Regions from separate parts of the Marinomonas algicola genome, predicted to be linked through region 1. Evidence: predicted binding sites of a transcription regulator. Region 1 holds the regulator's gene; each other region holds the start of a gene.
The links. The regulator LexA, encoded in region 1, represses DNA repair genes until DNA is damaged. The targets are predictions, from matches to a motif close to TACTGTNTANNTANACAGTA.
Positions count from the first base shown of each region.

Region 1 (3,287 bases):
GATAGATAACCAAGTATCGGCCACTTCTTGAGTCAGACCCATTCCTTCATTTTGCTTTACTTTTTTACACTCGTCCTGAATGCTTTCAATGCTATTAAATAATTTTTGAAAACCAGTTTGAAGACTGTAAGCTAATTGTCTCAATTCTTCAGGTATAACACCAAATTCAAATCGATAAACAGTGTTGTCGCTGTCTAGGTTTTTTTCTGCAATAAATGGCGCAAGTCCTTGTTGGGCGTATTGAATAAAATTAACCAGAGTTTGAATCTGCTGCGGTATTTTCAATAAAATCTGACCCGTTAAGCTGATTTCATCAGTCAATTCTTGTTTAAGATTCACCAAGTTCTTTTCAAGCTGTCTCAGCCACTGAATACTCTGTTGCAAACGCAGCTCATGACGGAAGTGATTTATGGCTTTTTCTGGAAGATGATGGCCTTCATCAAACACATATATAGTCTCACTTGGGTCCGTTAAAATAGCGCCACCTCCCAATGATAAATCGGCTAACACTAAGTCATGGTTAGCGACGATGACATCGGCGGTTTCAATTTCAGCCCTAGCTTTATAAAATGGGCAAGCTGAAAAGTTTGCGCAATTACGATTTGTGCATTGTTGATGATCTGTGGTCACCCTTCTCCAATCCTCATCTCGTAAAATACCCTCCCAATTATCTTTATCACCGTTCCAGTCACCGGATTTAATGTGTTCGTCCATTTCCTGATAGAGAACCGAGTTAACATCACCAGATTGAAGGTGTTGTTCAAATAGACCCGCGAACATGTCATCCATAACTTGGTTTTCGGCATCTAAAAAACTTTCAAGCTGGTTCAAGCACAAGTATCGACCTCTTCCTTTCGCTAAGGTGTAACTAAAGTTGTATTCCGTATGCTTTAACAGGTCTGGCAGCTCTTTATGGAGAATTTGTTCCTGCAGCGCTACGGTCGCTGTAGAAATAATTAATTTTTTCTCATTTGATTTAGCAATAGGAATGGCCGATAAACAGTAAGAAAGGGTTTTACCTGTTCCTGTCCCAGCCTCGACGACAGCGACATGCTTTTCACCCAAGCGCTCACCTTCTGAGCCCTGCATAATGTTGCCCAAAGTACGCGCGATCGTCGCAATCATTTGCTTCTGACCTAAGCGCGGCTTATGACCTTTGGCGGCCAACGATGCCCTGTAGGCAGCATGTATTTTTGACTTTAATTCATCTGATAGCATTATTTAATTGAGAACATCTTTAAAAGCTGTATATAATAACAGTAACTGTACAAACAACCAGATGCCTTATGATTAAATTAACAAAAAGACAATCCGAAGTAATGGACATGATACGCGAATTTATTTCTGTAAATGGCTTTCCGCCAACGCGAGCAGAAATAGCGAGGCATTTGGGATTTAAATCTCCTAATGCCGCCGAGGAGCATCTTAAAGCATTATGCAAAAAAGGTGCTATCGAAATTTTACCTGGTGCGTCTCGAGGATTGCGTTTGATAGAAGAAAGTCCAGAAGCCCCTCCTTCGGAGCTCGGATTACCTATTATAGGTAAAGTGGCCGCTGGCTACCCAATATTAGCTCAAGAGAATGTTTCTTCTTATGTTCAAATCCCTCCTGAGATGTTTTACCCCAAAGCAGATTATTTTTTATCCGTTACAGGGATGAGCATGAAAGACATCGGTATTTTAGATGGTGATTTAATTGCCGTACATAAAACAGAATCTGTGAAAAATGGTCAAGTCGTTGTTGCTAGAATTGATGATGAAGTTACCGTAAAACGCTTCGAGCAAGAGGGAAAAATTGTCCACCTGATCGCAGAAAATGAAGAGTTTAACGACATACATGTTGATTTAGAAAGTACTGAATTTGCTATTGAGGGGATTTCAGTCGGCGTTATCAGGCAAAATATATAAGTTCCATCAAGCTATACGTTTCATTATTGCCCTTCATAAATAGGTATTTGTGAAGGGCAAGCAGGAATACTAATGCAGAGTTGAAGGCACGCTCAAATTCGTCTCAAACTCATCGAGCATATCTTGATCGTCTTCAGGCATGTCACTAAAGTCTTCAGAGTAGACAAAATCAATTCCAGCATGAAACATACATTTTGCAAGGTCGAAATACCGGTTCTGCAAAAAAGCCTTGGTATCATCGGAAATAGTTAACACAGCTAACGGCTCTGAAGTTTCATTTTCCTCTGTATTTACTGGGCGCAATACAATATCACCGTTATCTAATTCAACAATTTCTAAATAAGCTTCATTCATTCTTAATACTCTGCGGACTCTTCTCTATATCTCAATACGAGATCAGATATTGACTTTAAATAGAATGTTATCGAACTTTCTAAGCTTTGACTACTCACTATAACATTACTTGAAACAACGGTTGGCGACTTAGAATGACACTCTAAAGCGACATTATAGTCTTTTTCCATCAAGGTAAGCCAACTAATGGGGTCGGATGATAAAGCATTTAGCTCCTGTAATACAGGAATTGACATACCTTTTTCTTTTGCCGCACCCAAAAGAACACAAAGATCCGCTTCTTTTTTTAACGAATAATTTGCACAAACTTCTTGCAACAAACCGTTTAACGCACTCTTGAGATGAAAAAGAGCAGAGTACTCATACGCTCTTTCCATCCAAAACTCAGCCGCTTCATTTTTCATATTTAAGAAGCGACGTGCAACATCTAACCTTTGATTTGTCACACTCGCTTCACTTGGGTTGCTCATTTCGTTTTTTTACCCTCTTCAATCACCCACTTATTACCCACATAAAACGCTTTCCAACCAGTAGGCTTACCATTCTCTTCTGTCATAACGTATTGTTCTTTTGTTTTACGACTATAACGAATGACCGCTGGGCGGCCTTCTGAGTCGGCAACCGGTGCATCAGAAAAGAAATGATACTTAGAATCAATTTGGTCCATGTAGGGCAAAAGTTCTGCAACAAGCGGCGCTCTTGTTTCTCTCTTTTTAGGAAATTGGCTCGCCGCTAAAAACAGGCCTGTTGCGCCATCTCTTAGAACATAATGATCTTCAACTTTTAGGCAAATCAAATCAGGCATAGGGACCGGATCCATCTTCGGTGGAGCCGCTTCACCGCTCTTCAAGAGCTTGCGAGTATTTTTACATTCTTCATTGGTACAACCAAAATATTTCCCAAAGCGGCCATTTTTTAATTGCATCTCAGATTCGCACTTATCACATTCAAGAACAGGGCCATCATAACCCTTAATTTTAAATGCACCATGCTCTATCTCATAGCCACTACAAGCTGGATTATTAC
Region 1 is NZ_CP061941.1:2,018,671-2,021,957, reverse strand. Features, by position in the region: gene dinG (ATP-dependent DNA helicase DinG) at 1-1,218, opposite strand, end outside; gene lexA (transcriptional repressor LexA) at 1,287-1,907, shown strand; gene IEZ33_RS09170 (hypothetical protein) at 1,977-2,261, opposite strand; gene IEZ33_RS09165 (DUF6586 family protein) at 2,264-2,731, opposite strand; gene topA (type I DNA topoisomerase) at 2,728-3,287, opposite strand, start outside.

Region 2 (3,287 bases), 820 kb from region 1:
TGTTCTGACGTAGACTTTTCCAACGAGTCTTTCCCTTATTTAGCCTATAGAGAAGGCTCTATCGACGGTGTGCCGGTGCGCTTATTGAGAGTCGGATTTGTCGGTGAATTGGGCTATGAAATTCATATGCCTAGCTTGTTTGGCGAGGGTGTTTGGGATCGGTTAATGGATGCTGGGAAAGAGTTTGAAATGAAACCTTTTGGCGTCGAAACCCAGCGGTTACTGCGTTTGGAAAAAGGCCACATTATTGTTAGCCAAGATACAGATGGCATGTCGCATCCCGGTGAGCTTTCTTTAAATTGGGCGGTTAATCGTAAGAAGCCTTTCTTCATTGGTAGTCGATCTGTCGACATTGTCATGGCTAGAAAACAAACTCGTAAGTTAGTTGGTTTTAAATTAGATAGTAAGATAATACGACCGAAAGAAGGTCATTTAGTCTTAGCGAATCCGGATCGCCCTGATTGCGCTATTACGGGAAATGTTACGTCTTCTGAGTATTCCAGTGCGATTGGTGCAAACATCGGTATGGCATTTGTTGGGGTTGATCAACAGGAGGTTGGCTCAACATTCCCTATTCGAGTGGATAACGGTGAAATTGTCATGGCTGAAGTGGTTAAATTGCCTTTTTATGATGCAAACAATATTCGTCAGGAGGTGTTGTAATGAACTCTTTTAATTTATGTGCGGTGCCTCGTTCACGTAAAAGTATGCTGGATTTAAACAACACTGAGTCATCGAACTCCGGTGTTAAACGTCAGGATTGCACTGTCTATTCGAGAGTTGGCTTTAGGGGGATGGGCGCAGAAAACTATTTGATGTCACAAGGCTTGCCTATTCCTAGTGAGTCAAATCGATCCCTGATTTTTGAAGATAGCCTTGTCGTGTTACGCCTTGGTAAATCTGAGTTTTGGTTGGTGGATCTTGACAATACTCATCATGAACTGATTGAAGCGCTAGAGCTGGGCGCGAAAGGTCTTGATGAAGTATACCGTTTATTCTGTCAGCATAGCCATGCCTGCTTCTTGTTTAAGGGAGAGCAAACGACAACCATGTTTTCCAAAGTATGCGGTGTCGATTTAAAGCGATGTGCCTTTCCAATAGGGAGTATTGCTCAAACTTCGGTGGCGCGAGTTAATGCTATAATAACAAAGCAAGAAGAAAAAAGAGGGGAGTACTTTCTTTTGCTTTCTGACTTAGCTAGCTCTCAATATTTATGGGAAGCGTTAGCCGATGCGTCTAAGGAATTTGTCTGATTTAGCTCTGCTGTAGTGTGTTAATCTCAGATTTGATTGCCCTACTAATGAAGTAGAGAGTTCCGTGTTTTTATAAAGCTGTTGGACCTTTAATAAAAACGAAAAAAGGTAACTCTCTATTTCGTATGCGAATCATTCTATCATCCAACTTCGAGTAGGTTTGCTTAACATACAAATTAGCTAGTGTGCCTATCTCAAACTTCATGACCTACTCGTACTCGCAGCAATCATTGACCAATAGCCGAATGTCTCACGCCTTTTTATCGCCATGAGAATGGTATCTACAGCCAGATAACACCAAATACATCAAAGCACATGGTTTGTTTAAATTTTGTTAAACGATATTCATTCCAAAAAAACACATCGTTTTTGTGATAGTCAGCTTAGATATGACGTTTTCACAAAAATTCACTTTGTTTTTTATGTTACTTAAAATTATACTGTTTTTTTATACAGTATTTTGGTGCTCGTTATGCGTGTGACTTATCTTGGTGTGTCTGAGTCGGCGGCGTTTATTGCGGTGAACAGCGTGCGAATCTCTTTGTATATGGATTCGGTGTCGGCGGGATTTCCGTCTCCCGCTCAGGATTTTGTTGAAAAGTCTTTAGATTTAAATGAGTTTTGTGTGGCTCACCCGAATGCCACTTTTTATGTTCGTGCTCAGGGGGATTCAATGATAGAAGCCGGCATCCATTCAGGTGATGTCTTGGTGGTGGATCGCTCGTTAACGGCACGCCATGGGGACATTGTCATTGCCTGCATTCATGGGGAAATGACGGTGAAAACGTTAGAGCTAAAGCCCAACGTGTTACTGCGTCCGAAGAATAAAGCGTATAAGGCGATTCATATTACTGAAGAGTCCGAGCTGGAGATATTTGGTGTGGTCACGGGTGTTGTTCGCAAATATGAACGGGGCTAAGGGTGCGGTATATGAAGACGGTGTTTGCCCTTGTTGATTGCAATAACTTTTACGCCAGTTGCGAGAAGTTATTCCGACCGGATTTAAAAAACACGCCTGTGGTGGTGTTGTCGAATAACGATGGCTGTATTGTCGCACGTTCCAAGGAGGTGAAAACGTTAGGCATTAAAATGGGCGTGCCGATGTTCCAGGTTCAGGACGAGATAAGAAAGCATGGCGTTGTGTGCTTTTCGTCTAACTATGCGCTGTATGCTGACCTGTCGAATCGGGTGATGACTATCCTAGAGGAGGAGGCTCCGCAGCTTGAAGTGTATTCCATTGATGAAGCTTTTATGGACTTAACCGGCGTGGATCATGTGACAGACTTACTTGTCTTCGGGAAACAAGTAAAAGCGAAGGTCGATAAATGGACGGGCATTACCGTTGGAGTGGGAATCGGGCCCACCAAGACTCTGGCGAAGTTGGCGAACCATGCGGCGAAGAAATATCCAGCCACCGGTTCGGTGGTGGATTTGATGGACCCAGACAGGCAAAAGCGTTTGCTTGCCTTGGTTGATGTAAGTGATGTGTGGGGTGTTGGCCGTCGTACCACGGCAAGGTTAAACGCGAGGAAAATTTATACCGCGTTGGATCTAGCGAACGCGAACCCAAAATCCATGCGGGGAGAATTTTCTGTCGTACTGGAGCGAACCATTGAGGAGTTAAATGGGGTGTCGTGTTTGGATTTAGAAACGGTAAAACCAGCAAAACAGCAAATTATTTGCAGTCGGTCATTCGGTCATAAGGTGACAGACAAGCAGGAGCTAGGGGAAGCCATCGCTAAATACACAACCAGAGCCGCAGAGAAGCTACGCGGCGAAAAACGCCTTTGCCGTGTGGTGAGTGTGTTTATTCGAACCAGCCCCTTTATTCCAAACGAACCGCAGTACTCGAAAATTCTGTCTGCCGAACTGCCTAACCCAACACAAGATACGCGGGATTTACTTGAAGTAGCTAAGGCGATTTTTGATTATATCTATCGTTCAGGCTTTCGTTACGCCAAAGGCGGTGTGATTTTATCCGATTTCTATGAATACGGCGCCTTTCAAGAAGACTTGTTCAGGCCATCATCTGGT
Region 2 is NZ_CP061941.1:1,200,101-1,203,387, forward strand. Features, by position in the region: gene IEZ33_RS05365 (2Fe-2S iron-sulfur cluster-binding protein) at 1-663, shown strand, start outside; gene IEZ33_RS05370 (aminomethyltransferase family protein) at 663-1,253, shown strand; gene umuD (translesion error-prone DNA polymerase V autoproteolytic subunit) at 1,726-2,172, shown strand; gene umuC (translesion error-prone DNA polymerase V subunit UmuC) at 2,184-3,287, shown strand, end outside.
Region 2: a site for LexA is predicted at 1,692-1,711, ahead of umuD (translesion error-prone DNA polymerase V autoproteolytic subunit). Genes of this name have one in related genera too.

Region 3 (3,287 bases), 1.8 Mb from region 1:
TGTGGAGCTTGACCGTAACCACCTTGGTTATTGTTATCATAGGCGCCTTGACCACCCTGATCATTGCGTCCGTCTAATAATTGCATTTCATTTGCGATTATTTCTGTTGTATAACGCTTAACGCCGTCTTTCTCCCATTCACGCGTACGTAATGAGCCTTCAACATACACTTTTGAACCTTTTTTGATAAAATCGCCAGCTATTTGTCCTAAGCGAAAATTACCACGGTCCATAAACGACACTCGATGCCATTCTGTGCGCTCTTGCATTTGACCCGTTTGCTTGTCTCTCCAACTTTCCGACGTCGCTAAACTGACATTTGCAACGGCGCCACCATTTGGCATAAAGCGTACTTCTGCATCATTACCAGCGTTACCAATTAAGATAACTTTATTTATTCCACGTGCCATGACGTTCTCCAATTCTGTCTATTTATGTTCTTTAAAGCGTTACTTGCGGTACAACACGCAGCAAACTATCTCTATCTAGTTGTTTTTTATTAACCTTTAAATACGCCGTTTGTTCATCTTCAAATAATTGCATATCTTCCACTCCCTGGATCGTCATTAATCGTGATGATAATTTTGTTATTTCACGCTGACTTAAACCACCGAGGCTAAAAGCCAAGCTAGTCAACTGAGGTGGCGCAGGCTGACGTAAAGACAACAAAGTCCAAATAAATACCATGCTTCCCACAGAAGCAAATAAGGTTTCTATGGACGTATTCTGCAGCAGCCAACCACCGCCTACGCCGCCCAAAAAAGCGCCGAAAAATTGATGCGTAGAAAAAACCCCCATTGCCGTACCGCGATACCCTACAGGGGCTAACTTACTCACAACAGAAGGCAAGGTCGCTTCTAACGTGTTAAAAGCAACAAAGTAAGCCCAGAGCAATACAGAAAATAGCCAGACACTTTGAACCACGCCCATGAAGACAATTGAAATAGATAACAATAGCATCACGCTTGTCATCACTTGCTTCATTTTACCTTTTGCTTCTGCAATGATGACTAATGGTACCATACCAACAAAGGCCAATCCCATGACAAATAAATAAAGCCAACTATGATTAATTAATGGAAAATGAAACTGGTTTACCAGCAAACTAGGAATACAAACAAATAGCGCAGTTAAGCTCGCATGTAACAGTAAAACACTCATATTCAACGATCGTAAATGCCCACTTTGAAGCACACTTCTCAAGGCAGATAAACTCGGTGTCGTATCTCGCCTAAAAGTATGTTGCTTAACATTCGGAACCATCCAAACAACTAAGGAAATACCTATTAAGGAAGAGATTAACGATACGTAAAATAAGCCTGATAAACCTATAAGAGAGTATAACCAAGGGCCTAATACCAAAGACAACATAAAAGACACACCGATACTGATTCCTACGGTGGCCATAGCTTTGGTCCTATTCTGCTCTCGCGTAACATCACTTAACAATGCCATTAATGTACTGGCAATGGCTCCAGCACCTTGTACGGCACGACCAAGAATTAAACTTAGAATATCATCTGCATTCGCACAAATAATACTGCCCACCGCAAATAAAATCAGACCAAGAACAATAATACGTTTACGCCCTACTTGATCTGACAACATTCCCATCGGAATTTGCAACAAAGCTTGCGTTAATCCATAAATACCAATCGCCGTTCCAATTAACGCGGCACTAGCGCCATTTAAATCAGCCGCTGACAAGCTGATGACAGGCATAATAAGGAACAATCCCAGCATACGAAATAAGTAAACCGTAGCTAAAGCAACAACTGAACGACGCTCAAATGCATCCATAAAAAGGTTATAACCGCGCAAATTTAAAAATGAATAGTTTATAAAATGGTATTTTACAAAAAATAGCGTTGAAGCTCTATCTTAACTACTGTAAAAATAGACAGTTATTTTAACAAATACGTATAATGATTTTTTGTTTTACTACAGGGCCGGAGACAAATGGATAATATCACCATTCGAGGGGCACGTACCCATAACCTCAAAAATATCGACTTAGATATCCCAAGAGATAAGTTAATTGTCATTACTGGGTTATCTGGCTCAGGAAAATCGTCTTTAGCCTTTGATACTCTCTATGCTGAAGGCCAGAGACGTTATGTGGAATCACTTTCAACCTATGCTCGTCAATTTTTATCAATGATGGAAAAGCCAGACATTGATCATATTGAAGGTCTGTCTCCCGCTATTTCGATAGAGCAAAAATCAACGTCTCATAATCCTCGATCTACCGTTGGTACTATTACAGAGATCTATGACTACTTACGTCTTCTTTTCGCTCGTGCAGGACAGCCCCGCTGTCCTGACCATGGAGAGCCTTTAGAAGCGCAGACAATTTCTCAAATGGTCGATAAAGTACTTTCCCTACCTGCTGAAACCAAAATGATGCTATTAGCACCGGTAGTCAAGGACCGAAAAGGCGAACACCTACATACGATTAGCGATCTTTTATCTAAAGGTTTTATACGTGCTCGCATTGATGGCTTAGTAGTAGATTTAGATGATGCGCCTACGCTAGAAAAAAACAAAAAACACACAATTGAAGTGATCATTGACCGCTTTAAAGTAAGAGACGATTTACAGTTACGGCTCGCAGAATCTTTCGAAACCTGCTTAACACTTTCAGACGGCATCGCTAAGGTGATGAATATGGACTCTCCGGACGAAGTTCATATTTTCTCAAGCAAATTTGCCTGCCCTGTATGTGGCTATAGCATCACTGAACTTGAACCGAGATTGTTCTCATTTAATAATCCTAATGGGGCCTGCCCAACTTGTGACGGTTTAGGCACACACCAATTATTTGATTCAAGCTTAATTGTCGTTGATGATACATTAACCCTTGCAGAAGGCGCTATTCGAGGCTGGGGGAGGCGAAGCATCTTCTACTTTCAACAGTTACAAGCACTGGCAACACATTACGGGTTTGATATTGAACTCCCATTCAAAGACATTCCAGATACTCATAAAAAACACATTCTAAATGGGTCAGGTAAAGACAAGATATCCTTTGTCTATATCAATGAACGTGGGGATAAAATGACTCGATCACACGCGTTCGAGGGGGTAATCCCTAACTTGCAACGTCGTTACCATGAAACAGAGTCTGACTCGGTACGTGATGATTTATCTCAATACATAAGTGTACAAGCTTGCCCCGAATGCGATGGAGCGCGACTAAATAAAGCCGCTCGAAATGTCTTTATTGAAGAACTTACCATTCCAGAGATTACAGCAAAACCCATTGCAGATTGCTTGGACTATTTTAC
Region 3 is NZ_CP061941.1:244,410-247,696, reverse strand. Features, by position in the region: gene ssb (single-stranded DNA-binding protein) at 1-410, opposite strand, end outside; gene IEZ33_RS01175 (MFS transporter) at 442-1,800, opposite strand; gene uvrA (excinuclease ABC subunit UvrA) at 1,960-3,287, shown strand, end outside.
Region 3: a site for LexA is predicted at 1,887-1,906, ahead of uvrA (excinuclease ABC subunit UvrA). Genes of this name have one in related genera too.